DNA from 3 places in the Dyella marensis genome. Region 3 is predicted to be linked to each of the others. Evidence: riboswitches for the same ligand, from Rfam matches in the RefSeq annotation. Region 3 holds a riboswitch; each other region holds the start of a gene.
What was found. A riboswitch is a leader RNA that binds a small molecule or an ion and turns the genes downstream of it on or off. The one in region 3 is predicted to bind cobalamin.
Positions count from the first base shown of each region.

Region 1: linked by a shared signal. The riboswitch ahead of ISN75_RS00560 (ribonucleoside-diphosphate reductase subunit alpha) and the one ahead of metE (5-methyltetrahydropteroyltriglutamate--homocysteine S-methyltransferase) in region 3 are both predicted to bind cobalamin.
Region 2: linked by a shared signal. The riboswitch ahead of ISN75_RS21970 (TonB-dependent receptor domain-containing protein) and the one ahead of metE (5-methyltetrahydropteroyltriglutamate--homocysteine S-methyltransferase) in region 3 are both predicted to bind cobalamin.

Region 1 covers NZ_CP064029.1:143,748-153,324, forward strand. Annotated here, with positions in the region: gene ISN75_RS00555 (hypothetical protein) at 1-71, opposite strand, end outside; gene ISN75_RS00560 (ribonucleoside-diphosphate reductase subunit alpha) at 85-2,493, opposite strand; cobalamin riboswitch at 2,751-2,973, opposite strand; gene ISN75_RS00565 (peptidase C13) at 3,100-3,480, opposite strand; gene ISN75_RS00570 (alpha/beta hydrolase) at 3,547-4,407, shown strand; gene ISN75_RS00575 (amidohydrolase) at 4,428-5,756, opposite strand; gene ISN75_RS00580 (serine protease) at 6,018-6,890, shown strand; gene ISN75_RS00585 (serine protease) at 7,323-8,195, shown strand; gene zapE (cell division protein ZapE) at 8,358-9,473, opposite strand; gene ISN75_RS00595 (alpha/beta hydrolase) at 9,497-9,577, opposite strand, start outside.
Region 2 covers NZ_CP064029.1:4,998,145-5,007,721, forward strand. Annotated here, with positions in the region: gene ISN75_RS21960 (TonB-dependent receptor) at 1-891, opposite strand, end outside; gene ISN75_RS21965 (TonB-dependent receptor) at 1,345-4,278, opposite strand; cobalamin riboswitch at 4,783-5,009, shown strand; gene ISN75_RS21970 (TonB-dependent receptor domain-containing protein) at 5,141-7,024, shown strand; gene ISN75_RS21975 (efflux RND transporter permease subunit) at 7,224-9,577, shown strand, end outside.
Region 3 covers NZ_CP064029.1:2,818,059-2,827,635, forward strand. Annotated here, with positions in the region: gene ISN75_RS12075 (hypothetical protein) at 1-447, opposite strand, end outside; gene ISN75_RS12080 (hypothetical protein) at 555-944, shown strand; gene ISN75_RS12085 (hypothetical protein) at 919-1,422, shown strand; cobalamin riboswitch at 1,504-1,737, shown strand; gene metE (5-methyltetrahydropteroyltriglutamate--homocysteine S-methyltransferase) at 1,938-4,229, shown strand; gene ISN75_RS12095 (DMT family transporter) at 4,531-5,391, shown strand; gene ISN75_RS12100 (LysR substrate-binding domain-containing protein) at 5,467-6,417, opposite strand; gene ISN75_RS12105 (FMN-dependent NADH-azoreductase) at 6,541-7,167, shown strand; gene ISN75_RS12110 (YciI family protein) at 7,178-7,486, shown strand; gene ISN75_RS12115 (foldase protein PrsA) at 7,543-8,415, opposite strand; gene ISN75_RS12120 (glycerophosphodiester phosphodiesterase family protein) at 8,501-9,577, opposite strand, start outside.

The sequences.
Region 1 (9,577 bases), 2.6 Mb from region 3:
CGGATGTAGCCTTCGCCGCTTTCGTAGGCGGCGACACCGGATTTCCCGCTGCGGTTCCGGTACGGCTTCATCGGGTGCGTTGCCTTATTGGCAGGCCTCGCAGTATTCCGGGTTTTCCAGCGAGCAGAACACCGCGGCGTTGGCCTGTTCCTGCTCGGCTTCCGGCGCCGGCCTGGCTGCCGGCGCGGCGGCGGCCACCGTGGTCTTGGCGATCTTGGTCGCCGGCCTCGAACGCAGGTAGTACGTGGTTTTGATGCCGGACTTCCATGCGTACATGTACATGGAACTCAGCTGCCCGATGTTCGGGTTCTCCATGAACAGGTTCAGCGACTGGCTCTGGTCGATGTATGCGCCGCGCGCGGCACCCAGGTCGATCAGCGCCTTTTGCGGCAGTTCCCACACCGTGCGGTAGATCTGGCGCAGGCGCTCGGGGATGTTGGCGATGCCCTGGATGGAGCCTTCAGCCAGCTTGATGGCGTCGCGCACTTCCGGCGTCCACAGGCCCAGCGTCTTGAGCTCTTCGACCAGGTAGCGGTTCACCACCAGGAAGTCGCCGGACAGCGTCTCGCGCTTGAACAGGTTGCTCACCTGCGGCTCGATGCACTCGTAGCAGCCGGAGATCGAGGCGATGGTGGCGGTCGGCGCGATCGCGATCAGCAGCGAGTTGCGCAGGCCGTGTTCCTTCACGCTCGCACGCAGCGAATCCCAGCGCGGCATGTCGTTCGGCCTGGCCTGCGGCCAGTAGTCGAACTGCAGCTCGCCGTTGGCGGCGCGGCTTTCGGCGAAGCCCGGATGCGCGCCGTGCTCTCGCGCCAGCTCGTTGGACATGCTCAGCGCGTGGAAGTAGATCTCCTCGGCGATGCGCGTGGACAGCGCCAGCGCGTCGGCCGAATCGAACGGCAGGCGCAGCTTGAAGAACACGTCCTGCAGGCCCATCACGCCCAGGCCCACCGGGCGCCACTTCTGGTTGGCCGTGCGCGCGGTGTCGATCGGATAGAAATTCAGGTCGATCACGCGGTCCAGCTGGCGCACCGCGGTGCGCACGGTGGCGGCGAGCTTGTCGAAGTCGAACACGCCGTCCACCACGTGGCGAGCCAGGTTCACCGAACCCAGGTTGCACACCGCGGTCTCGCCCGCGTTGGTCACCTCGAGGATCTCGGTGCACAGATTGGACAGGTGGATGACGTTCTCGGCCTTGGCCGTCTGGTTGCTGGTGGCGTTGCTGCGGTCCTTGAAGGTCATCCAGCCGTTGCCGGTCTGGGCCAGGGTGCGCAGCATGCGCGCGTACAGCTCGCGCGCCTTCACCTTCTTCACCGCGATGCCGGCGGCTTCCGCTTCGCGGTAGGCGCGCTCGAAGGTCTCGCCCCAGCTGTCGACGAAGTGCGGCACGATCTTCGGATCGAACAGCGACCAGTCGCCGTCGCTCTCCACGCGGCGCATGAATTCGTCGGGAATCCAGTTGGCCAGGTTGAGGTTGTGCGTGCGGCGCGCCTCGTCGCCGGTGTTGTCGCGCAGCTCGAGGAACTCCTCGATGTCGGCGTGCCACGGCTCCAGGTACACGCAGGCCGCGCCCTTGCGCTTGCCGCCCTGGTTCACCGCAGCGACCGAGGCATCCAGCGTCTTCAGCCACGGCACCAGGCCATTGGAATGGCCGTTGGTGCCGCGGATCAGCGAGCCGCGCGAACGCACGCGCGAGTAGGCCAGGCCGATGCCGCCGGCGAACTTGCTCAGCTTGGCCACGTCGCCGTACTTCTCGTAGATCGACTCCAGAGAGTCGGTCGGCGAGTCGAGCAGGAAGCAGGAGCTGAGCTGCTCGTGCGCGGTGCCGGCGTTGAACAGGGTGGGCGAGCTGGCCATGTATTCCAGCGAGGACAGCAGGCGGTACAGCTCCAGCGTCTCGCCGATCTCGTTGCCGCCCAGCGCGCAGGCGATGCGCATGAAGAAGTACTGCGGCGTCTCGATCACCTTGCGCAGCTGCGGGTGGCGCAGCAGGTAGCGGTCGTACACGGTGCGCAGGCCGAAGTATTCGAAGCGGCGCGTGGCCAGCGGATCGATGGCGTCGTTGAGCTTGCGCGCATTGGCGGCGACGAAGTCGCGCAGGCGTGCGTTGAGGATGCCCAGCTCCGCGCCGCGCGCGATCGACTGGGAGAAGCTCTGGATTTCCTGGCCGCTCACTTCCTTGTCGACGTAGGCGCCGAGCAGGCGCGCGGCGAGCTGGCCGTACTCGGGCTCCTCGGCGGTGAGCGCGGCGGCGGTGCGGATCGACAGCTCGTCCAGCTCGCGCGTGGTGGCGCCGTCGTACAGGCCGCCGATGGTCTTCAGCGCCACGCGCAGCGGATCGACCGCATGCAGGCCTTCGCCGCTGCGGGTCACCGCGCGCACGATCTTGTTGACGTCGACGATCTCCTGGCTGCCGTTGCGCTTGGTCACGCGCATCTGGCCGGGGTTGTGCGGCGGGGTGAGGGCGAAGGGGGTCTCCGCCACGGCTTCCATGCGAATGGACTCCGGCGCGGCGGCAGCTGCGTCGGCGGCAGGGAAGGCGGATGCGTCCGCGCGGTCGTCGGTGCGCTCGCGCGAGTCGGTGTCGATAGGTTGCATGGCATCGCTCCAGGCCAAAGGCTTCAACGACCTGCTCCCGCGCGCAGGGCTGAGACGAAGGCGGTGTAGGCGGGGACGGCCGTGCGGCGGAGCGAAGGCTCCGCGCCACGACGCGCCTCCCCGCGGAAGCCGCCATCACTCACCGCGGCGCTGAAGGCCGCGATGTGCCGGCAGGTCTTCGGACTCGCAGACATGGACCGTTCGCTGGCGACCGATCCGACCTACTCGCCCCCGCTTCCCAGCCTTGGAAGGCCAGTGCGATGGGAGCTTTCGTTTCCGCTTACCGCTGCGGGGCAGTTCCGGATTCGCACCGGATTCCCTATTAAGCCAATCCGACCGTGGGTCTGAGAAAGGCACCGACCGACACAACATATAGGGGTAAGGCAGGGAAGGTCAACCCAAGCCATTGTGCATATATCGGTGGATAAGTGGGGTAATTCAAGGCCTGGCGCGGCCTGGCGGCCATGCGAAAAATCTTGGCGATCGGTTCTGCCCGGGCGCTCAGGGGGCGATGCTGAAATCCACCTCGATCGGATACGGCGCCGGGCTGGCCGGCGGGGCCGGCAGCTTCCAGCTGGCGAAGCGGCTGAGCAGGCAGGTGGCTACGTCGGTGGGGGCGCGGACTTCGACCCGGCCCAGGCTGCCGTCGGCGTGCACGTCGGCGACCAGTACGAAAGGGGACTTGTCCGGCTTGGGCAGGGTGGCGATGCAGCCCTTGAGCGCGTCGGTGGTGCGGTCGCCGATCGCGGCCCACATCTTCTTCTGGTAGTCCGGCCCGTCCTTGGCGCCCTCGGTCAACTTGGCCTGCTGCACCCGCGTTGAGAAATCGTCCGCCGGCATGCCGGGCGCGGACAGCAGGGCGAGGAAGAGCAGGCTGGTCATGGCGGGGCTCCGTGCAGGAAAGGCCGCCACGTTACCGCAGTGCAGGCCATCGAAGGGGAGTGAAGCATGTCGACGACGTCGCCGAAGATCGTGGCCGCGCTGCTGGCGCTGGCCGCCACCGTGCAGGCCTGGGCCGCGGAACGCATCGAGGTGCCGCGTTCCGATGGCGCGAGCACGCCGCTGATGGTGTACGAGCCTGCCGCGGCGAAAACCTGCCCGCCGCTGCTGCTGGTGTCGCACGGTGCCGGCGGAAGTGAGCAGGGCCTGCGCTATGTAGGCGAGGCCTTGAGCGCCGACGGCTGGCGCGTGGTGGTGATGGGGCACCGCGAAAGCGGCCTGCCGGTGCTGAAGCAGGACCTGCGCAGCCATGGCTTCAAGGGCGGCATCACCGCCCTGGTCACCGATGCGCCGGCTTATCGGGCGCGCTTTCTCGACATCGACGCGGCGCTGGCGTGGTCGGAACAGCGCTGCCACGCATCGTTCAAGGCGCTGCTCGGCCATTCGATGGGCGCGATCACGGTGATGCTGGAAGCCGGTGCGCACAACAAGTTGGGGCTGGCGCCGAAGGGCAGCTTCGACGCCTACGTGGCCTTATCGCCGGAAGGGCCGGGACCGGTGTTCCCCGAAGGCGCATGGGCACCGATCGCCGCGCCCACGCTGCTGGTCACCGGCACGCGGGACCAGGGGCTGGGCGGCGACTACCGCTGGCGCATGCAGGCCTTCGATGGACTGGGGCCGGGCTGCCGCTGGCTGGCCGTGGTGGATGGCGCCAACCATATGAACTTAGGCGGCGGCCAGTTCGCCGCGGGTGCGCAGAAGAGCACGACGACGCTGGTGTCGGCTTATCTGGATGCGCTGCGCTCCGGCCGCTGCGGCACGCCACCGGCTTTGGCGGGCGTGTCGGTTCGCCAGAAGCCGGACGAGTAGCGGGCTTTCCATCCCCCTGCTCAGCTCGCTGCTTGCTCCTGGTGATCCGTTTCGGTGGCTGGGGCCTGCAGATAGTCCAGCGTCGCCTGCAGCATCGAGGTCATGCCTACCTTCATGGCGCCCTCGTCCATGAAGAACCGCGGCGAATGATTGGCTGCCGCCTTCGCCGCATCCTGGCCGGCTGGCGTGGCGCCGACGAAGAAGTACACGCCGGGCACTTCTTTGGCGAAATAAGCGAAATCCTCCGAGGGCATGGCCGGCGGGGCCTCGACCACATGCGCGTGGCCGACCGCCTTGACCAGGCTGCTGCGTACCCGTGCGGTCAATGCGGCGTCGTTGACCGTGACCGGATAGCTGTCGCCCATCGGGATCTGCAGTTCCGCCGTGGCGCCGTTCGCGGCGGCCACGTGTTCGGCGATGCCGCGCAGATGGTCGATGGCTCGCTGGCGCATGGCGGGATCGAAGCTGCGCAGGGTTCCCTGCAGTTCCACTTTGTCCGGCACGATGTTGTGGCGCGTGCCGCCTTCGACGATGCCGAAGCTGAGCACGGCCGGCAGCGTGCCGATATCCAGCCGGCGGCTGACGATGGTCTGCGCCTGCTCGACGATCTGCGCCGCGGTGACGATGGGATCGACGCCGTTCCACGGCATGGCGCCGTGCGTCTGGCGTCCGTGGACCACCAGCTTGAAGCCGTCCGCCCCGGACAGCGTGGGTCCCGGCCGCAGCGCCACCGTGCCGACGTTGAGCGTGCTGATCACATGCATGGCGAATACGGCATCCGGCGCGAAGTCGCGGAACACGCCTTCTTTCAGCATGAGCGCGGCTCCGCCTTGCTCGCCCGCTGGCGCTCCTTCCTCCGCCGGCTGGAAGACGAACATCACCTCGCCCGGCAGCTCCTGCTTCATGCCGGCGAGCACGGTGGCGACGCCGAGCAGCATGGCCGTGTGCGCGTCGTGGCCGCAGGCGTGCATCACGCCGGTGGACTTGCCGCGGTATTCGCCCAGCGCTGCTGAGGCAAACGGCAGGCCGGTTTCCTCGGTGACCGGCAGCGCGTCCATGTCGGCGCGGATTGCCAGCCTCGGCCCGGGCTTGCTGCCTTTTAGAACGCCCACCACGCCGTGGTGCGCGATGCCGGTACGCACGTCCAGGCCGAGCTTCTTCAGCTGCGCGGCAACCAGTGCGGCGGTGCGCGTCTCGCGATTGCTCAGTTCGGGATGCTGGTGGATGTCGTGGCGCCATGCGACGACCTGGGGCAGTTCGTCCTGAATGCTTTGCGCCACATCGGTGGCATGGACAGGTACGGCCGATACGGCGGCAAGGGACAGCATGAGCAAGGCGCTGCGCATCATGAGCATTCTCCGGCGTGGATGTCCGTTGCGAAGCGTATGCGCAGGGACGCGTCCATGGCGGGTTTCAGCCAGGCAATTGGGACTATTCCGGGTATGCAGCGTCCCTCGTGCGGGCCATCGGCATGTTCGGCGCAACTTTCGGATTTCTGCGATATCTCCGGGCAAGGGTCAGGCGTCTACTCGTAGCTGCGCAGGCGCCGGCTTTCCGAGCGCTTGACGCCATGCAGTTGCTAACCCTCTTCCATGAACTGGAGAAGTCCCATGCAAATGCGTTCGAGAAAGAAGACGGCCGTCAGGGTCATGGCCTGGATGGCGGGAATGCTCGCGCTCACCGCCGCGAGTCTCGCTTTCGCCACGCCGCGGGCATCCGTGGAAAACAGCCCGCGCATCGATCCGCGCATCATCGGCGGCAATGAGGTATCCAGGGGGAAGTATCCGTTCATGGCTTCGCTGCAATTCGACGGGCAGCATTTATGCGGGGGATCGCTTTATCGCCAGGATGTGGTGATTACTGCTGCTCACTGCGTCAACGATGTAACCGACGACAACGCGGCGGAGCTCACGGTCACCATCGGGCAGACCCTGCTTTCGGATGGCATCGGCGCGCAGCGGCGAAGGATCCGGGCAGTGGCGATCAGCACGCTCCCGGCGTCCGATCTGGCTCTGGTGTTTCTGGACAAGCGGGTCAGCGGCGTCGTTCCGGTCAGCTTGCCCACGCTGGGCAGCGATGCCTTGTACCGGCCCGGGCAGACGGCAACGGTCATGGGCTGGGGCAACACCGATGCGGAGCTGCCGTTCTTCCCCAATCGGCTTCGGGAAGTGGATGTGCCCATTCTTGCGCCGGAGGAGTGCGCCGCCAGCTATGAAGGATACGAGCTGGGCACCTACTTCTGCGCAGGTGTCCGTGGCAAGGATTCCTGCCAGGGCGATAGCGGCGGACCGATCATTCGCAGCATAGGTGGCCGTGTCTATCAGATCGGCGTCGTCTCGTTCGGCGAGGGATGCGCGGAGCAGGGTGCGCCTGGGGTGTATGCCAACCTCAGCTCAGGCGAGCTGTGGAATAGCCTGCGGTTTATCTGGGTGCAACCGGCGCGGAATAAAGGACTGCATACCGTCGGATCGAACCGTCGCTAGGCCTGATTCCCAAGCAGCCGTACGGCGGAACGGCGATGCAAGCCGTGACTCGGCGGCAATGCTCGACCATGGCGTGCCTGCTGGCACGCCATGGTCGAGGAGGGCACGGCCGCCCGGAGTGATCCGCTCCTGGTAACCGTCCCTCACGCCAGATGCGGCGACGCGAGATTTTCCTCGCTCCGCATTTCGACCAACTTCAACTTCGTGCGCCCGAACTCAGCACGCAGCTACTCCCGTCGTACAGCTCAGTGGTCGGCGCAGTAGCGGAAGAGGCCAGCTTCATGGAGCTGCATGTCAGAGAAGACTTTCGTACTTCTGCGATATCCAGGAAGCAAAGATCATGTGTTTACTTGTAGCCGCGTAAGCGCTGGCTTTTAGCGGGCATTATCGCAATGCAATGGATAATCCTCTTCCATGACCTGGAGAAGTCTCATGCAAATGCGTTCGAACAAGAAGGCAATCGTCAGCATCGTGGCTTGGATGGCCAGCATGCTCGCTCTCACTACTGCGAGCCTGGCTTTTGCCAAGCCGCAGGTATCCGTGGAGAACGGCTCCCGCATCGATCCGCGCATCATCGGTGGTCATGAGGTGTCCAGGGCGCAGTACCCGTTCATGGCTTCCCTGCAATCTGGCGGGCGGCATTTCTGCGGAGGGTCGCTTTATCGCCGGGACGTGGTGATTACCGCTGCGCATTGTGTCAACAACGTAACCGACGGAAATGCGGCAGGGCTCTCGGTCACCATCGGGCAAACCCTGCTTTCAGACGACATTGGAGCGCAGCGGCGAGGCGTCAGCGCGGTAGCGGTCAGCACGGTCCCGGACTCCGATCTGGCGCTGATATTTCTTGACGCACCCGTCAGCGGCGTCGTCCCGGTCAGCTTGCCCACGCTGGGCAGCGATGCCTTGTACCGACCCGGTCAATTTGTAACGGTGATGGGGTGGGGCAACACGGATCCGGATATCCCCTTTTTTCCGGATCGATTGCGTGCGGTGGACGTGCCTTTGCTGGCACACGACGAGTGTGCGGCCGCATATGGCGATGATCTGAGCACTTATTTCTGCGCTGGAGTGCGCGGACAAGGAGCCTGTCATGGCGACAGTGGCAGTCCCATCATTCGTAGTATCGGTGGCCGCGTCTACCAGATCGGGGTGGTCTCATTCGGTGGTCTTCCTTGCGCAGCGCAGGGAGCACCTACTGCATATGTCGATCTTAGTTCGGGCGAGCTGTGGAACAGTCTGAAGTTTATCTGGGTGAAGGCGGGGCCGGGTAAGCAACTGCCTATGGTCGGTTCGGGCCGTCGCTAGGAGCCGCTTTCCTGCGGCTTGCCGAGACAGGGATGGCGATGCGATGCATGCCGCTTGACTCGGGCGGCAATGCAAAACCCTGGCTCGTTGGCATGCGCAGGCATGCCAACGAGCCAAGGGAAGCGGGCACCAGTGCGATCGGTTAACCGCTGACAGGCTCGTTCACGCCAGATGCGGTGAAGCCAGGTATTCCTCGCTCTGCATCTCGATCAGCCGCGACTCCGTACGCCCGAACTCCGCACGCAGCCGGTCGCCGTCATACAGCTCGGTGATCGGCGCTGCAGCGGAAAGGATCAGCTTCACATGGCGGTCGTAGAACTCATCTACCAGCAGCACGAAGCGGCGCGCAGCATCTTCGCTGTAGATGCTGAACTGCGGCACGTTGGAAACGATCACCGCAGGTCCCGCCTTGGCGATGGCGATGTAGTCGGCCACGGCGCGCGGACCTTCGCACAGAGCGTCGAAGTCGAACCACAGGATGTTTTCGGCGCGCTTGCGCACGGGGATGGCGCGGTCGTTGACCACGATGTCGCCGCCTTCCGTCGTGTCGCCCTGCGCCTGGGTGCTGAAGATGCGCGCCAGCGAGCGCTCAGCCTCGGCACTGGGCGGGGTGAAGTACACCGGCGCCTGGGTCAGCGCGCGCAGGCGCCAGTCGCGCGAGGAGATCATCTCCACCACGTGGCACTGCTGTTCCAGCAGGGCGATCGCAGGCAGGAAGCGTGCGCGCTGCAGGCCGTCCTTGTAGAGATTCTTCGGCTCGGTGTTGGAGGTGGTGACCAGGCTCACGCCGCGGGCGAACAGCGCCTCCAGCAGGGTGCCCAGTATCATCGCGTCGCCGATGTCGTTGACCAGGAACTCGTCCAGGCACAGCACGCGGCAGCGCGCGGCGATGCCCTCGGCCACTTCCGGCAGCGGATCCTGGCGGTTGCCCAGTTCGCGCAGGCGCTCGTGCACTTCGCCCATGAAGCGGTGGTAGTGGCGGCGCAGCGCCATGCCCTGCGGCAGGCTGGCCACGAACAGATCCATCAGAAAGGTCTTGCCGCGGCCCACGCTGCCCCACAGGTACAGCCCCGGCACGGCTTCGCGCGGCTCGGCGCCGAGCAGCGACTTCAGCCGTCCGAACAGGCCGCCGTTCTCTTCGCGGGCGGCGGTGAGCGCCGCATGCATGCGGTCGAATTCGGGCAGCACCGCCAGCTGGGCCGGGTCGCTTTCCCAGCGGTGCGCGGCGACGCCTTCCTGGTAGCGCGCGCTTGGCGCGATCGTAAGTGTTTCGCTCATGGGAGAAATCGCGGAAGGGCGCGTCAGCCGCGCGGGGGCGGCAGCCAGTCCTGCACCACATGCTTGATCGCGCCGCGCAGGTCCATCAGGCGGCGGTGGAAGAA
Region 2 (9,577 bases), 2.2 Mb from region 3:
GTAGCCGGTGTACTGCTCGGACGATGTCTTGTTGTCGGCGCGGTACTGGTACAGCTGGCCGTTCTCGCGGTAGATGCTGCGCGGCGAATCGCGGAAGTACTGCGGAATGACGTACATGCCGACGCCACCCTTCCAGGTATTGCCGCCACGCTTGGTCACCACGTTGATCACGCCGCCGGTGGAGCGGCCGTACTCGGCGCCGTAGCCGCCGGTGTAGATCTGCTGCTGGTCGATCGCGTCGTACGGCAGGCTGGTGAAGCCCAGGCCGGTCAGCGCGTTGGTCACGGCGTAGCCGTTGATGTAGTACTGGTTCTCCGACGCCGACGAACCGCCGAACGAAGCCACGTTGCCGTAGCGCGAGTCGCCCGACACCACGCCCGGCGCCAGCAGCGCGGCGGCGGTGACGTTGCGCGCCAGCGGCAGCTTCTGCAGCTGTTCGGAAGTGAGCACGGTGCGCGAGTCCACCGCCGACACGTCGATCGCCGGCAGCGCATTGCCGATCACCTGGATGCCTTCCAGCGTCTGCGCATTGCCGGATGCCGCGGTGGCCGCGCCGGTGAACGAGACATCCACGCCGCCGCCGAGCGCGACCTGCACGTTGTCGCGGCTTTCCAGCGTCTTGCCGTCCTTCTGCACGCTGACCTTGTAGCGGCCGACCGGCAGCGAAGCGGCGCGGTAGCGGCCGTCGGCGTCCACCCCGATGTCGCGGGCGAAGCCGGTGTCCAGGTTTTCGATATGGATGGTGCTGCCGGCCTCGGCCGAGCGGCCGAAGATGACGCCGGAGGCATTGGACTGCGCCATCGCCGTGCCGGCGAGGCTCATGCCCAGCGCGAGGGCGAGGGCGGTACGGCGGCACACCGCCGCGTGACGCGGTTGGCGGAACGTCTGCATTGGTTGATCTCCCCGAGAAATCCAAAAGGACGGGCGAAAAGTTCGCCCCAAAGCGTCGCGGGAAATCGCGGCAGGTCCCTTCGAAAGCGGATCGGCGGAAAGCGGCAGGCGACCCCTCGCCTGGCGCGCTTCGCAACTTCTCGCGGGTCGCTCGCCGACCTTAGAGGGGGGTCGGAAAGGGAGTCAACAAAAAACTAAGATTTTTTCTTAGGCGGAGTCATGCACTGATACGCTTGCAACACCTTGTATGGAAAGCAATTTGGAAAAATCGCCCGGCAAGAAAAAAAGTGAATAAATACTTAACGTACACCGACGCGACCGGATCGTAGGAATTTCACCCCCCCTGCCAGCAGGGAATCGCGGCCGTGTGCGCAAAAAAAGGCCGCCGTTCCCGGCGGCCAATTCGGGGAGATACGCGCCCGGCGAAGCCAGGCGCGCTTTCCTCTGTCGTTGTTATAGCGAGAAGTCGTACCGGGCTTCGAACTGCACGTAGCGCGGCACCTGGAAGCTGATCGGACGGTTGTAGACCGGGTCGGGCACGCCGACGTCGGTTTCGCCCAGATCCTGGCGGCTCAGCACCTTCTGGCTGTTGAGCACGTTGAACACATTCGCTTCCAGCGTCAGGTTGTCGCCAGCCCAGTGCGGCTTGTACTGCGCGCTCAGATCCAGCTGATAAGCCCACGGCGTGCGGCCGCGCGAGCCACGCGGAGCGATCTTGCCGTCGCAGTAGAAGTACGCCTCGCCGTACTGGATCGGATCGCCCGGGGCCACGCCGATGCAGTTCTTCGGACGGCCCGAGTAGATCGACACGTTGGCGCCGAACATCCATTCCGGCGTGGCCTGGTACCAGCCATAGGCTTTCAGCTGGTGGCGGCGGTCGTTCGGCAGGTTGCCGTTGGCGCCGAGCATCAGCTCGGGCGCATCCCAGTCCTGCGTCACCGACGGATCGGCCTGGCCGATGTCGGACTTCAGCAGGCCTTCGGAGTTGCCGAAACTGTGCGACAGCACGTACTCGACCTTGCCGTACCACTTGTCGCTGAACTGGTGCTCCAGGTACATGTCCAGCGCGAGGTACTTGCGCTTCAGGTCCGGGAAGCCGAGGTCGGCCTTGGTGAGCTTGAACTCCTGGAAGTTGCCGTTGCCGGTCACGTCGACCAGGAAGTTGTTGCCCTTGCCCGGGTTGAACAGGTAGCAGCCGTTGAGCACGGCGTTGCTCATGTCGATGTTGTTGCGCGCCGCGTACTTCTCGAACGGACGCGTATCGCACATGTCGTCGATGATGTTCTTCAGGTTGCGATAGATCGCCTTCGCACCGAACGTCCAGTTCGAACCCAGCTGCTTGTCGAAGCCCAGGATGTACTCGTCCTGGTAGTAGGCGCCCAGGCCCTTCGCCGCCACCGTGCGCGGATCGGGCGTGGTGCCGTCGGCGGCGTTGAGGTAGTACACGCGGCCATAGGGCTGGAAGTTGATCGGGCGGCCCTGCGCATCGACGCCGGTGAAGGTGCCGTACTGGCTGCTGTAGGTCGAAGCCGAGGCGCCGCGGATGGCCACGTTGGCCGGCACGGCCAGGTGGTAGCGGCCGGCATTGGCGTAGACCTTCAGGCTGGAGTCGCCGAACACGTCCCAGCTGATGCCCAGGCGAGGCGCGAGCTGGTGGCGCTGCTTGGCGTAGGACTCGCCGCTGCCGTTGAAATTGTTGAACTGCTCGTTACGCAGGCCGATGTAGGCCAGCCAGCGATCGTTGATCTGCCAGTGGTCTTCGATGTACTGCGCTTCCTGTTCCACGCGCACGTTGGCGGCGGCCTTGAACACGCGGTAGTCGACGTAGTTCAGCGTGCCGGTCGGGAAATGGATGTCCGGACGGCCGGCGATGTTGCCGCTCGCCGGAGCCAGCGTGTAGATGTAGCGCTGGTTCGACTCGTACGACGTGCCCGAATAAGACTCCAGCGTCTGGTTGTCCACACCCACGCGCAGGTCGTGGCTGCCGAGGCGGTACTCGATGTCCAGACGCCAGCCGTGCGTCTTGTCCTCAGCGCCCGGGGCGAGCAGGTTGCCGATCAGGTAGCACGCCGGCGGACGCACGAGCGCGCCGCTGGCATTGCGGTACTGGCCGCTGACGATCGGGCACGAACCGCCGCTGGCCGAGGTCGGCGTCTGCGTGTGCACCGACTTGCTCTTGCCGTACAGCGCGTTGACCGTGAGGTTGTCGGTGATGTAGCCGGTGTACTTGCCGATGTAGAAGTCACCGCCCGGGGTCGGGTTGGCGCCGCCGGAATAGTTCTTCAGATCGACCGTGCCGCGCTTGGCGCCTTCGGCGAGCGTCGGGGTGTAGCTGTAGCCGTAGACCTGGTCCTGCTCGGTCGTCTTGTCCGAGAAGGCGGTCAGTTCGAGGATGTGGCTGTCGGTGATGTTCCAGTCGATCTTGCCCAACCAGCGCGGCGACTTCACGTCGTAATACGCCACCTGTTGCGCGGTGGCCGAGGCGATGGTCTTGCCTTCCTGCTTGGTGAAATCACCGGTCAAATAGATGAACAGCTTGTCCTTGATCAGCGGACCGCTGATGTACGCACCGTATTCCGTGACCCACGACTTGTTGTCGTTGCGGTACTGGAACAGCGTGTTGTCGGACGGCTGGATGATGTTGCGCGGATCGGAGCGGAGGAACTTCGGAATCCACAGCGCCATCACGCCGGCCTTCCATTCGTTGGTACCGCGCTTGGTGATCAGGTTGACCACGCCGCCGGTGGAACGGCCGTACTCGGCGCCGTAACCGCCGGTGAACACCTGCTGCTGGTCGATCGCATCGAACGGCAGCTGCGCCAGACCCAGGTTGGTCAGCGCGTTGGTCACCGAAAAGCCGTTGATGTAGTACTGGTTCTCGGCCGCCGAAGCGCCGCCGAACGAAGCCACGTTGCCGTAGCGCGAGTCGCCCAGCACGGTGCCGGGCGCCAGCAGGGCGGCCGCGGTCACGTTGCGGGCCACCGGCACCTTGGACAGCTGCTCGGCGGTCAGCACGGTGCGGGAGTCGACCGACGACACGTCGATCGCCGGCAGCGCGCTGGCCACCACCTGCACGCCTTCGAGGTTCTTCGCCTCGCCGGCCGCGACCGCAGCCGCGGTGAAGCTCACTTCGGTACCGGTGCCGACCGCCGCGAGCACATCGTTGCGGGTATCGACGGTGGCGCCATCCTTGACCAGGGTGACCTTGTAGCGGCCGACCGGCAGCGAGGACGCGCGGTAGCGGCCGGACTGGTCGACGCTGATGTCGCGCGCAAGGCCGGTGTCGATGTTTTCGATATGGACGGTGTTGCCGCGGGTAGCGTCAACGCGGCCGAAGATCACGCCTGATGCGTTCGACTGCGCCTGCACCACTCCGGCAAGGCTCATTCCCAACGCAACGACGAGTGCGGTCTGACGCCAACGCGGCGCGCGACCAGCGTGCTGGTACTTGATCATCTGTGTTCTCCCCATGATGGCCTGAAGGCCGACAGGCGCAAGGCGCCGAAAACGCCTAGCGCAAGAATGCGTGTGGGGCATTCGTAAGCCCCGGATCGCAGCGAGAGAACTTCCCCAAGCCTCGTCGCGCCGCACGCAAGTTCCCGCGGTAAGCGGTCCGAACATAATTGCGAAAATCGCTGGGCGTCAACAAAATATTTACGCTTACGCGAAGCTTACGAAGCTCACTGAAACAATGACTTAGGCAAACAAATGAAATATTACCCGGAGCTTGCGTAAAACCTTCGCGAAACTTGCTTCCGGACAATATTTGGTGGCCAAACCGTCAAGAAATGACAGAAATGTCGGCCATGGGAAACGATGATGATCGCAGGAACAGGCGCCCCCCCCATCGGGTCATTCCGCCCCGCGTTGTCAGCCACCCGGCCTCCCCGTTAAAGTTGCGTTCGTTCGGGTGTCCCAAAGCCACGCTGCCAAGGGATGAAACGGGAAGCCGGCGCGCCTTGAGGGCAAGGCCGGCGCTGCCCCCGCAACGGTAAGCGAGCAGTTCTTGCCTCCAGCGACATGCCACTGCGCTCCCACGAGCGCGGGAAGGCCGCGGGAGGATCGCGCGGCAAAGCGCACTCGCAAGCCCGGAGACCGGCCCGAATATCTTTCCTGGTGGCTCGCGGAGGGCGCAGCCGGACCACGTGCCGGTGCCGTTCGCCTGCCGTCGTTTGCGCCTCCTCCTCCGTCATGCCGCCAGCTCGTCATCGATGGGCCGTGCGCGAGGCGCGGCCGAGGAAAACGCTCCATGAAGAAGACCCTGCTGGCCACCGCCCTGCTGTCCTGCTTCGCCGCGGCCCACGCCGCCGACCAGAACGACGCCGGGCAGCTCCCCACCGTGGTGGTGACCGCCACCCGCACGGCCACGCCGATCGACGAGACGCTGGCGCCGGTCACCGTGCTGACCCGCGCCGACATCGAACGCCTGCAGCCGCAGTCGGTGCAGGATCTGCTGTCCGGCCTGCCGGGCGTGGCCTTCGGCAATGCCGGCGGCCTGGGCCAGCAGACCTCGCTGTTCATGCGCGGCACCAATTCCTCGCACACGCTGGTGCTGGTCGACGGCGTGCGCATCGGCACGGTGGGCGCGGGCATTCCGGCCTTCGAGCAGCTGCCGGTGGAACAGATCGAGCGCATCGAGATCGTGCGCGGCCCGCGTTCCAGCCTGTATGGCTCGGATGCGATCGGCGGCGTGATCCAGATCTTCACCCGCCACGGCCAGCCCGATCAGGCGCTCACGCCGTCGGTAACCGTAGGCGTGGGCAGCCATCGCCTGGCCGACGGCCAGTTCGGCCTGTCGGGCGGTTCGCGCAACGCCTGGTTCAACGCCAGCGTGGGCGGCCAGTACACGCGCGGCATCAATGCCTGCCGCGCCGCGGCGGCCGGCGTGGGCGGCTGCTTCACCAACGAGCCGGACGACGACGGCTACCGCACCTACAACGGCGCGCTCAGCGGCGGCTATCGCTGGGACGGCGGCACCGAACTCAGCGCCAGCGTGCTCAAGAGCAAGGGCGACATCGAATACGACGGCGACTTCCAGAACTACACGCGCCGCTCGCAGCAGGTGGCCGGCGCGAACCTGCGCTTCGCCGTGCTCGACGCCTGGAAGATGAGCCTGAGCGCCGGCCAGAACATCGACCGCGCCGACAACTATCTCAACCGCGCGGACCTCGGCGCCGATATGGCGCCCGCCGGCCATCTGTATTCGCGCCGCAACCAGGCCAGCTGGCAGAACGACGTGACGCTCGCGCCGGGCCAGCTGCTCAGCGCCGGCGTGGACTACCAGCAGGAACACGTGCAGAGCGACACCGACTACCTGCGCAGCAAGCGCGACAACACCGGCGTGTTCGCGCTGTACCAGGGCCAGTTCGGTCCGCACGAGATCCAGCTGTCGGCACGCCACGACCACAACCAGCAGTTCGGCAACCACGACACCGGCTTGGCCGCCTACGGCTACGGCTTCGAGAACGGCCTGAAGTTCACCGCCTCGTACGGCACGGCGTTCCATGCACCGACCTTCAACGACCTGTACTTCCCGCCGTTCTTCGGTTTCGCCACCGCCAATCCCGACCTGAAGCCGGAGAAGTCGCGCACGGCGGAGATCGGCCTGTCGGCGCGTCCGGGCGTGTGGAACTGGGCGGTGAACGCCTACCAGACCAAGGTGGACGACCTGATCGGCTACGACGCCTTCTTCGTGCCGGTCAACATCAGCAAGGCGCGCATCCGCGGCATCGAGGGCCAGGCCGGCGCCGACGTCGACGGCTGGCACCTGCGCGGCTATCTCACCTTCCAGAAGCCGGAGAACCGCGGCGAGGACGATCCCAACCGCGGCAACCTGCTGGCGCGCCGTCCGGAACGCATCGCCCGCCTCGACCTGGACCGCGATCTGGGCGGCGCCTTCAGCATCGGCGGCACGGTGAATGCCGAGGGCTACCGCTACGACGATGCGGCCAACCTGCAGCGCCTGGGCGGCTACGCCACGGTGGACCTGCGCGCGAGCTGGCATTTCCAGCCGGGCTGGACCCTGCAGGGCCGCGTGGCCAACGTGTTCGACCACCGCTACGAGACCGTGCGCTTCTACAACCAGCTGGGCCGCACCGCCTACCTGACGCTGCGCTACAGCCCGGCGCACTGAGATCCGGGCGCAGGTTGGGGTGAGCCGCAGGCGAACCCCAACGTGGCACCGTCATAGGCCGCGACGTTGGGGTTCGCCGATGGCTCACCCCAACCTACGACCTATATGCGCCACGCACTTCAGGCACATCCCAAGCATGTGCCCCCCGGCATAAAGTCCCGCCTGCGGAGCGCCGCAGGAGGCGCCGCCCGGGGACTACGTGAACATCTTCGCTCCAATGATCCGCCGCCCGGTGGGCACTTCGCTGCTCGCGCTGGGCCTGGCGCTGGCCGGCATCTGGACCTACCTCCTGATCGGCGTGGCCGCGCTGCCGGCGCTGGAATTCCCCGGCATGTCGGTCTATGCGGAAGTGCCCGGCGCCAGCGCGCAGACCATGGCGTCCACCGTGGCCGCGCCGCTGGAGCGGCACCTGGGGCGGATTCCCGGCATCAAGGAGATGAGTTCGGAGAGCAACGACGGCTCCAGCTCGGTGATCCTGCTGTTCGAGCCGGGCAAGTCCACCGACAAGCTGGCGCGCGACGTGCAGGCGGCGATCAATGCCGCCCAGGTGGACCTGCCCTCGAGCATGACCATCCCGCCGCGCTACTTCAAATTCAACAACTCGCAGATGCCAGTGCTGCTACTGTCGATGACCTCGAGCACGCAGAGCCCCGACAAGCTGTTCGACATGGCCGACACGCTGATCAAGCCGGTGCTGTCGCAGGTGCCGGGCGTGGCGCAGGTGCGCATCATGGGCGGACGGCCCAAGGCGGTGCGCGTCGAGCTCAACAATGCGCAGCTGGCGGCCATGGGCCTGTCCGGCAACGACGTGCGCAATGCGCTGCGCGCGGCCAACGTCACCTCGCCGCAGGGCATCCTGAGCGACGGCACCACGCAGATGACGGTGACCGCCACCGACTCTCTGCACAATCCCGAAGAATTCGGCCAGCTGCTGATCTCGGTGAAGAACGGCACGCCGGTGCGGCTGTCGGACGTGGCCAAGGTCTACAGCGGCCAGCAGGACGAATACCAGGCGGCCTGGTTCAACGGGCAGCGCTCGGTGACCATCCGCGTGAGCAAGCGCCCGGAAGCCAATGCCGTGGCCACCGCCGACGCGGTCCGCGCCAAGCTGCCGGAAATGCGCTCGTGGCTGCCGGCGGACCTCAAGATCACGCCGATCTTCGATCTCACCCAGACCACCCGCTCGGCCCTGCACGAGGTGGAGATCGCCTTGCTGCTGAGCATCCTGCTGGTGGCGCTGGTGATGCTGGTGTTCCTGCGCCGGCTGCGCCCGACCCTGATCGCCACCTTGAGCGTGCCGCTGTCGCTGGCCGGCGCCTTCATCGTGATGTGGTCGCTGGGCTACACGCTCAACACCTTGTCGCTGGTGGCGCTGGTGCTGTGCATCGGCTTCGTGGTGGACGACGCCATCGTGGTGATCGAGAACATCGTGCGCCACATGGAGCACGGCGAGCAGGCGCTGCCGGCGGCGCTGCTGGGCGTGCGCGAGATCGGCTTCACGGTGATCTCGATCACCCTGTCGCTGGTGGCGGTGTTCGTGCCGCTGCTGTTCGGCAACAGCCAGTTCACCGTGATCATGCGCGAGTTCTCGGTGACGCTGACCGCCGCGGTGGTGATCTCGGCGGTGATCTCGCTCACCGTGACGCCGGCGCTGTGCGGCTGGATGCTCAAGCAGGAGAGCGAACGGCGCGAACCGGGCCGGATCGAGCGCGCCGTGGAGCGTTTCGACCGCGGCATGCAGCGCGTCTACGAGCGAGCGCTGGACTGGGCCATGCATCACCGCCGCCTGATGCGCTGGCAGCCGCTGATCCTGCTGGCGCTGACCGTGGGCCTGGCCATGGCGGTGGTGAAGACCGCCGGCTTCAACTTCATGCCCAAGGAAGACATCGGCCTGATCCGCGCGATGGTGCGCGCCGACACCAATATCTCGCCCGGCCTGATGGCGCTGCGCGCGCAGAAGGCCGCGGAGATCATGCTGAAGGACCCGGCGGTGCTGGACGTCACCACCTTCCTCGGCGCCGACAATGCCGGCGGCGCGGTGGGCAACCAGTCGGTGATGTACGTCGACCTCAAGCCCAAGGGCAACGGTCCCGGCGAGCGCCCGGAACATATCGACAAGGTGGTCGAGCGCCTGCGCAAACAGTACGAGCTGCTGCCGGACGTGCAGGTGTCGCTGAGTTCGCTGAGCTTCTTCAACGGCGGCGGCGGTGGTGGCGGCCAGGGCGCGGAGAGCTTCCAGCTGATCAGCGCCAGCACCATCGACCTGCAGCCCTGGGTCTACAAGGTGACCAAGCTGATGAAGGACCGGCCGCCGTTCCGCGACGTCAGCAGCGACTACGACAATATCGACAAGCAGCAGATGCTGAAGGTGGACCGCCAGGCCGCCGGCCGGCTCAACATCAGCATGGGCATGGTCGACACGGCGCTGTACAACGCCTTCGGCCAGAACCAGGTGTCGATCATCTATTCGGACATCAACCAGTACTGGGTGGTGCTCACCTCCAGCGCCGAGCACACGCTCACCCCCGGCACCCTGCTCAACACCTATGTGCG
Region 3 (9,577 bases):
CTGGAGTACAACAAGGCACTGGATGAAACCAGCGCGCTGTTCGATGCCGGCCTGCCGGTCGCTGTTTTCACCCCCGCGGGAACCTCCGCCGATGCGCGCGGCAAGGTCGCCAGGCTGTTCGGCGCGGCTTCCGAAGCGGACCTGGCCATCTATGCCAGGAAACCGGGCGGCGTACGCGTGTTCTCCACCGACGTCGACCGGAGCCTCGCCTATGCCGACACGGCGGCGCGCGTGCGGCATTTCCAGCAGGCCGTGGCGGACCACCTCGCCGCCATCGAACGCGGCGGCAAGCTTCCCGCGCTGGAATCGCGGCAAGCCAGGCAAGCCACCGGCAACGGCAGCAGCCCCGATCATCTGCCTATCGTCGAATTCACCCACAACGTTCGGCAGCGGCGAGCAGTCGCTGACGCGCGAAATCACCGTGATCCGCGACTCCACGGCCAGCAAGGATCAATTCAACGTGATCATGAAGACGTCGGGGCTGATCAAGGGCGGCGCAGACGCGGCTCCCCAATGCCGCCCCGTCGCTTGTATCGGATACACGCAGTACTACCTTGTCGACGCCATGCTCGATTACGGCAGGAACGCCCAGCCCACCGTGGCGCGCACTCTTCCGGAAACCACCAGCAGGTGCCGAGGGTCGCGGCGCCGCGGCCGTCGTTGATCAGGCAGCGGCCGGCGTTTTCCTTGGATTGCAGGATGACGACCGGTTCGCGGTGCAGGTAAGGCGAATCGAGGTCGATGGTCACGGCACTGGTTTTCACCCTGACGACCGGGCCGGAGGATCGGCCAAGGCCATTCCTCTGCACCAACGACGAGGTGGCGGCGAGCTTGAACCGAAGCTCGGCTTGATCGCCGCCGCCGGATTGCCCGCCAGGGCCTTCTCCGCATCCGCACCGAGGTTGAAGCCGAAACTGGTTGTCTCCGATTCGGTGTGGTTGTAAGTGGGATCGGTCCTGCAGCAGGGACATCACCCGCCGCGCCGGACAGTGGTACCTGGACAGCTTCGACCGCTATGTCAGCCGCCTGGACGGACGCTGCCTTGCCGTCAACGAGCGCAACGCCCGCCTGGTGGAAGTGGTGGCGTGCAACGACCGCAGCACGCAGAAGTGGTACTGGGCCGCCGACCGCATCAACTCCAAGCTCAACGGCGGCGACAGCGGATGGCGCCTGTTCGTTGACGGCAATGCGGTGAAGGCGCGCATCGACCCGAAGCGGCAGCAGGTCATTCCCAATAACCCCAACCAGGTGCTGCTCAATCCCTGGTCCACCTACCCAGGCGCGCCGGTCGCCGGCGCCACCATTCCCACCCTGGGCATACCGCAGCCGCAGGTGCCCGAAGCCTGGGTGCGGACCTTCAGGGACATTCCCTCGACCGAACGCTGGGAGCCGGTCGCGCTGCGCCAGTACAAGGAGGGCTGAGCCTTCACCCGGAGCAGCCCCGCGAGGGCTGCTCCACCTCCCCTCACGATCTTCCGCTTGACGGAACCCCGTCCCTGCCCCTAATTTCCCCGCCGCTGGTGGTTTTCATCCTTTCATCGCGATGAAAGGATGCAATTAAAAGGGAAGCCGGTGCGGCCTTACGGCCAATTCCGGCGCTGCCCCGCAGCGGTGTGTGGAAACGACCCTCGTCAACAGCACTGGCCAGTGGACTGGCCGGGAAGCGGCGAGCACTAGGCGAGGCGCCTGCGCCTCTCGTCCACGAGCCCGAAGACCTGCCCCGGCCGGAAGGCGATGAGCTTTCTGTCTGACCTGGAGCTTCCGCGGGGAAGCGGCTGGGGCTGCGCGCCATGCTCACGCCATGGCCGTCCGCTCCTGCGCGACCCTGCGCCAGCCCGGTTCGCCCGCGGGGGCGAAGGTCGCGCGCATGTCCGCGGAAGCTTCGCGGCCATGCGCTTCCTTCGTTCCTCATTCACCACGAATCGAGGAAATGCAGCATGAGCACCGTTACCAATCTCGGCTTCCCGCGCATGGGTGCGCGGCGCGAGCTCAAGCAAGCCCTGGAAGCCTACTGGCGCGACGAAGCACTGCGCCCGCAGCTGCTGGACACCGCCCGCCAGCTACGCGAACGCCACTGGCAACTGCAGCGCGAGGCCGGCGCGCACGTCGTGCCGTGCAACGACTTCTCGCTGTACGACCACGTGCTCGACACGGCCTTCCTGCTCGACGCCATCCCCGAACGCTACCGCGCCCTGGCCGACGCCGACCCGCTGGCCGGCTACTTCGCCATGGCGCGTGGCACGCAGCGCGCGGGCCTCGACCTGCACGCGCTGGAAATGACCAAGTGGTTCGACACCAACTACCACTACATCGTCCCCGAACTGCATGCCGCGCAAACCTTCCGCCTGCGCGACGACAAGCCGGTGGCGCAGTTCCTCGAAGCGAAGGCGCTGGGCCATGCGGCGCGTCCGGTGCTGCTCGGTCCGGTGAGCTTCCTGCTGCTGTCCAAGACCGCCGACGGCAGCGACCGCCTCGCCCTGCTCGAACGCCTGCTGCCCGTCTACGCCGAACTGCTGGGCAGGCTGCGCGAAGCCGGCGCCGAATGGGTGCAGATCGATGAGCCCTGCCTAGTACTCGATCTCGACGAAGACGATGCCGCGGCCTATCGCCAGGCCTATGCCGCGCTCGCCGCCGCCGCGCGGCCGAAGCTGCTGCTGGCTACTTATTTCGGCGCCCTCGGCGACAACCTGCGCCTCGCGCAGGAACTGCCGGTCGACGGCCTGCACGTCGACCTGGTGCGTGCGCCGGCCCAGCTCGATGCCGTGCTGGAGACGCTGCCCGCCGAACGCGTGCTGTCGCTGGGCGTGGTCGACGGCCGCAACGTGTGGCGCGCGGACCTGGACCGCGCCATGGCCGTGACGCGCGTGGCGATCGAACGCGTGGGCAAGCAGCGCGTATGGCTGGCGCCGTCCTGTTCGCTGCTGCATGTGCCGGTGGACGCCGCGCTGGAGAAGTCGCTGCCGTCCGACGTGCACGCCTGGCTGGCCTTCGCACGGCAGAAGCTCGAAGAACTGCGCACCGTGGCCGACATGTGCAAGGGCGTGGTCACCGCCTACCCCGCGCTGGAACGGGCGCGCGAGCTGATCGCCGCGCGCCGGGCCTCGCCCAGGGTGCACCGCCTGCAGGTGGCGCAGCGCCTGGCCAACCTGGATGCCGCGGACGCGCACCGCCGCTCCACCTACGCCTTCCGCCGCGCGAAACAGCAGCAGCGCTTCGACCTGCCGCTGTTCCCCACCACCACGATCGGCTCCTTCCCGCAGACTCACGAAGTGCGCGAGGCGCGCGCCCGCCACAAGTCCGGCCAGCTTTCCACCGCGGACTACGACGCGCTGATCGCCGCGCAGACCGCCGCCTGCGTGCGCTTCCAGGAGGAGATCGGCATCGACGTGCTGGTGCACGGCGAGTTCGAGCGCAACGACATGGTCGAATACTTCGGCGAGCAGCTCGACGGCTTCGTCTTCACCAGGCATGGCTGGGTGCAAAGCTATGGCTCGCGCTGCGTCAAGCCGCCGATCATCTACGGCGACGTGCAGCGGCCCGAGCCGATGACCGTGCGCTGGTCCACCTATGCGCAGTCGCTCACCAGGCGGCCGATGAAGGGCATGCTCACCGGCCCCGTCACCGTGCTGCAGTGGTCCTTCGTGCGCGACGACCAGCCGCGCGCCACCACCTGCCGCCAGCTGGCGCTGGCCCTGCGCGACGAAGTGCTGGACCTGGAGACGGCCGGCATCCGCATCATCCAGATCGACGAACCGGCCCTGCGCGAAGGCCTGCCGCTGCGCCGCGCGGACTGGACCGGCTACCTGGCCTGGGCGGTGGAGAGCTTCCGCCTGGCCGCCGCTGGCGTCGCCGACGACACGCAGATCCACACGCACATGTGCTACTCGGAGTTCAACGACATCATCGAGGCGGTGGCCGCGATGGATGCCGACGTGATCTCGATCGAGACCTCGCGCTCGCGCATGGAACTGCTCGATGCCTTCGTGCGCTTCCGTTATCCGAACGAGATCGGGCCCGGCGTGTACGACATCCATTCGCCGCGCGTACCGGACGTGGCGGAGATGGTCGGGCTACTGGAGAAGGCCAGTGAAGTGCTGAGTCCGGAGCAGTTGTGGGTGAATCCGGATTGCGGCTTGAAGACGCGCGGGTGGGATGAGACGCGCAGGGCGCTGGTGGCTTTGGTCGAGGCGGCGCGGGTGATGCGCGAGCGGGTTACCGCGGCGGTGTGACGTTCCGCTTTGCTCCCTCTCCCCTCCGGGGAGAGGGCTGGGGTGAGGGGCCGGGCGGAGCGGTGCGCTGAGGGTCGAGAAAGCCAAAAGCTTTTCTATTCTTCGTAGAAGCGCTACCGCAAGCACCCGCCCCTCATCTGCCTACCGGCATCTTCTCCCCGGAGGGGAGAAGAGTTCCGTATCGCGACGCTCCCTTTCAATTGCCCTCGCTTCGCCCCGATCCGCACACAGCATGGCCGCCGCCAGATCGCGCCCTCGGTTTATCGTCCCGCACTTGCACACAAGGATCGAAGGAACCCCGATGCAAACCACTTCCAAAGGCTGGGGCAGCGGCCTCCTCGGCGTCGTGATCTTCAGCGGCTCGCTGCCGGCCACACGCATCGCCGTGATGGGCTTCTCGCCCTGGTTCCTCACCTCCGCACGCGCCGTCATCGCCGCCGCGCTCGGCCTGCTCCTGCTCCGCGCGCTGCGCGAGAAGCGCCCTTCCCGCGGCGACCTCGTCTCGCTCTCCATCGTCGCCATCGGCGTCGTGCTCGGCTTCCCGCTGCTCACCGCACTGGCCTTGCAGCACATCACCTCCGCGCAATCGATCATGTTCATCGGCCTGCTGCCGCTGTCCACCGCCGTCTTCGGCGTACTGCGCGGCGCCGAGCGGCCGCAGCCCGCGTTCTGGCTGTTCTCCGGACTGGGCAGTCTCGCCGTCGCCTCGTTCGCCCTGCTGCAGGACGGCGCCATCTCGGTCGAAGGCGCCTTGCTGATGGTGGGCGCGATCCTGCTGTGCGGCCTGGGCTATGCGGAAGGCGCCGCGCTGTCGCGCCGGCTCGGCGGCTGGCAGGTGATTTCCTGGGCCCTGGCCCTGGCGATGCCGGTGATGGCCGCCATCGCGGCGGCGACCCGGCCGGACAGCTGGGCGGGTATCGCTGCGCCAGCGTGGATCGGCCTGGCCTACGTATCGGTCTTCAGCATGCTGGTCGGCTTCGTGTTCTGGTACCGCGGCCTCGCGCTGGGCGGCATCGCAGGCGTCGGCCAGCTGCAGCTGCTGCAGCCGTTCTTCGGCCTGGCCCTGGCCGGCCTGCTGCTGCACGAACCCGTGGCGTGGACGATGGTGCTGGTCACCGTGCTGGTGGTGCTCTGCGTCGCGGGCGCCAAGCGTTTCGCCTGAGCCGTCCCGCCACCGTCGAAATTAATTCACATAGAGTGCCGGCAGCGCGCAGTCCCCTGAAGCCGCTCTCGCCGATCAGCCGCGATCCGCGTCGCCGGCCATCTGCCGGAAGTGTTCGTTCGCGCGCGCCGTCATGCGCGGAAGCTCGGCTGCGAGGAATTCGATAAACGACCGGACGGCGGGCACCATGCCGCGCCGCGACGGGAACACGGCATGCAACTGGTGCGCGGCGATGCGATGGCCGGGCAGCAGCTGAATCAGCCGTCCATCCGCGATCGCTTCGCCGCAAAGATTGAACGGCAGCTGCGCCACGCCGATGCCGGCCATGGCCGCCTGCTGCAGCAGATGGACGTCGTCGGTCACCAGCGCCGGCGCATACTCGATATCGATCGTGGCGCCGTCCGGCGCCGCCATGCGCCAGCGCGGACGCTCCGCTCCCGCGCCTCCCGGCCCCACTCCGGCCACGCCCTGCAGCGCGGCGGCGGAAGCAAAGGGGCCTCGCTCGCGCACGAAGGACGGACTGGCCGCGAGGACCTGTTCGCTCAGGCCGAACGTGCGCACGACCAGGCTGGAATCGTCCATCGCCGTACGGATGCGCAGCGCGACGTCGTAGCCTTCGCCGATCACATCGACCCGCCGATTGGTCAGGTCCAGTTCCAGGCGCACGTCCGGATGGGCGCGAAGAAATTCGCCGAGGACCGGCGCAAGAAAAAGATGCGCCACGCCGACGGGACAGCTGACGCGCAAGCGACCCGACGGCTTCTCGCCCGCCCGCTCGGCCACTTCCATGGCGGCGCGCGCGGCTTGCGTCACCGCTTCGCATTGGGCATGGAACGCCGCGCCCACCTCGGTCACCCGGACGGCACGGGTCGAGCGCTGCAGCAGCCTGACTCCCAGGCGGCGTTCCAGCTCCGCCACGCGGCGGCTCAGGCTCGACTTGGGCATGCCCAGCGCTCTTGCCGCACCGGAGAAGCCGCCATGCGTGACGACGGCGGCAAACAGGACCAGGTCATTCAGATCTTCCACCACGTGCTCCATGACGGTTGCGCCAGGGCGTTCCACCCGTGGAACGAAGCTTACCGATTTGCCCTACTAATGGAGCACGGCGCCGGCCATTAGCTTTACGCCACACCTGAGCCGGAGAACGCCATGCAAGTACTTCATCTCGATTCGAGCATCCTGGGCGACGCATCCGCTTCGCGCACTCTCAGCGCCGCGCTGGTCGCGGCGATCCAGCGCCGGCATCCCTTGGCCCGCGTGGTCTACAGGGACCTGGTGGAGGAGCGCATCCCGCATCTGGATGGCGCCACGGCGGCGGGATTCCGTCCCTCCGGCATCGATCGCTTCGATGCCGCCACGCTCGCCGAGCACGCGCGCTCGGAAACGCTGGTGAGCGAATTCGTCGCCAGCGAGCTGATCGTCATCGGCGCGCCGATGTACAACTTTTCGGTGGCTACCCAGCTGAAAGCGTGGATCGATCGCGTGACACAGCCGGGCCGCACGTTCAAGTACACGGAGCATGGGCCCGTGGGACTCGCCGGCGGCAAGACGGTCCTGGTCGCCTCCACGCGCGGCGGCATGTATTCCGAAGGCCCCGCGGCCGCCATGGATTTCCAGGAGGCATACCTGCAGGCCATGTTCGGTTTCATGGGCATCGGCGACGTGCGCATCGTGCGTGCCGAGCGCCTTACCAGGGGCGGCGAGATCCGCGCCGCCGCGCTGCAGGCCGCGCATGAAGCGATCGGCCGGACGTTCGATCCCGCCGCGGCCGCCTGAGGAGTCCACCATGCTTTATGTCGTCACACTTACTTATCTGCGTGCTCAGCAAGACATCCAGGCGCATCTCGGCACGCACCGGGATTGGCTGATCGAACACGCGCGGGCCGGGCGCATCATCGCGGCCGGTCCGCTGGAAACCGGCGATGGCGGAGCGATCCTGGCGCACTGCGAAAGCCGCAGCGAGCTGGACGATATGCTGGAGCGCGATTCGTTTCGCGTGCACGGCCTGGCGCAATACGGCGTGCAGGCTTTCGATGCCGCCCTGCGCGCCCAGGCCTTTCCTGCGGCCTGGGCGCCGGCAGCAAAAGCTCCATGAGGCCGATGACATGCAGCGGGGCGTGCGGGTTACCACCTCGTCAATAGCGATAGGAGTCAATCGCGCCGACTCAGAAGGCTGGCATCGAACCGGGTGGGATGATCCTGCTTCAAGGCCTCGATCTGCCGGTCTACGTCAGCATCTTTCAGGAGAATGACGATATGGGGCTTGGCATCCTCGAACGTATTCTGCGTCCGCTTGACGACGCGCACGAGGTGATAGCCGAAGCCCGTCCTGATCGGCTGGGAAACTTCATCTTCCTTCAGCGCGGCTATACCCAGGGCGATCTCGGGCAGCAGATGACGCGAAGCTGTTTCGGGCAAGACCCCATCGTCGGCCTTGGAACTCAGATCGTCGGTTCGCTGCTCGATGAGCTTTGAAAAATCCTGGCCCGCCCGCAGCTGGCGCCTGAGCTCCTCGGATTGCGCGCGCGCCTCGGCTTCGCTTAGGTCTTTCTGCCCCTGCCGCAGCGGGATCTCGGACCCGTGGTAGCGAATCACCAGGTGCTGCAAGGTGTAGTCGACGAAGTCACCGGCATGCGCGTCGTAATAACGCTTCGCCTCATCGTCGCCTACCTGGGCGGTGCGGTAGAGCTCATCCCGGGCGGCATTTGCAAGCACGCCCTGACGAAGCCATTCAATCTTGCTTCGGACATCCGGATCGTTTTCCAGATGCCGCGACGCAGCCAGACCCGCCAGCAGATGCATCTCGGAAAACTTCTTCGCAAAAGCCGCCGGGTCGTCGACAGCCGCTGCTTTGATCTGAGGCGGAGTGCCGTCCATGACCTGCTGGAACTGACTTGAAGTCCATTGTTCCTTACCTATGGAGAGCACGACGGCATCCTGCCCCGTGCGCGAAAGAACCTCTGCGGAAACGACCACCAGCGATGCAGTGGCAACTAGTGAAAGCAAGGCGCGACGGCTGGACATGCAGGAATCCTGAATTTCTTTCAAAAAGTGCGCCGCTCGGGACCTCCCTGGGCGGCGCAACGGCGGCAGCAGGAGCAGGAAGCCGCTACTGCATCAAGTAGTTCCCATTACGAAGGTTCTTCTTCTGCAGGTCATCAAGCATTTTTCCGGGTTCATCGGTGGTGATGAAATCGAAGCGCTTGTACCCAAGACCGTACAGGAAGCTCCAATCCCATCGATCCACCCGGCTGTCTCCATAGCGAACCGTATTGAGCCGGTAGCAGCACTGCCCGGTGTTCTTGAAAAACGCCATGTTCTCGCCCGTGCCCGCAGATGCTCCCGGGTCGGCGATGGGATTGAATATGCCAACCGCATGCCGGTCATCGCCCACCGCGGTGTAGGCCTTCTGCAGTCTGCCGTCGGGCTGATTCAAGTTGACCTCGACGCCCAAGGTGTAGTCCTTGTGCATGTACGACTGCTCCACGTCCAGCAGATTCTTCATCTTGTCCAGCATGTTGTTGGTGATCACAGGCAGGCCGAGGAAAGGCTCATATTTCCCGGGCTTTCCATGCGGGTCTGCCCACGTGTACAGATCCGCCTCCAGGTCCGCCGGATTGGGATAGGTGGTCATGTTGAACTTGACCGCCACCCAGTTGCGGGCGAGGGATCCCCGATGGTCGACATGATTGTTCATCAGCTGCCACACGGCTTTCATGGAGGCACGATCCTTCACATCGAGCACCAGGATGCCGTTGGAGCCGCCCTCTTTGTAGTAATCCAGAAGCTGCGCAAAAGCCGGAACGGCCTCATCGGAGACGTTCTTTCGATCCGGCGTAAGCAGCTTCGTTCGTTCGATCGTACCGAACCAGTTGGTCTGATCGACGCGCGGATTCACGCCCGTGCCGCCGTAAGGATCGAACTTCTTGCCGCCTTCGACCTGATAGATGTTGGTGGTACGTCCAAGCGTAAAATCGTGCATCAAGATCGGGATCCCGTCCTTGGTCATCTTGATGTCCACCTCCGCCGCCTCGAAGCCGGTGCTTAATCCCGCGAGCACGCCATACCAGGAATTTTCCGGCATCCCGGTCCAGCTGGCGCTGACATTGGCGCCACAGGAGTTCGATGTGCCCGGGTGGCTTCCCCACCAGCCGCGGTGCGCAATCACGATCACCATGCTTGGATA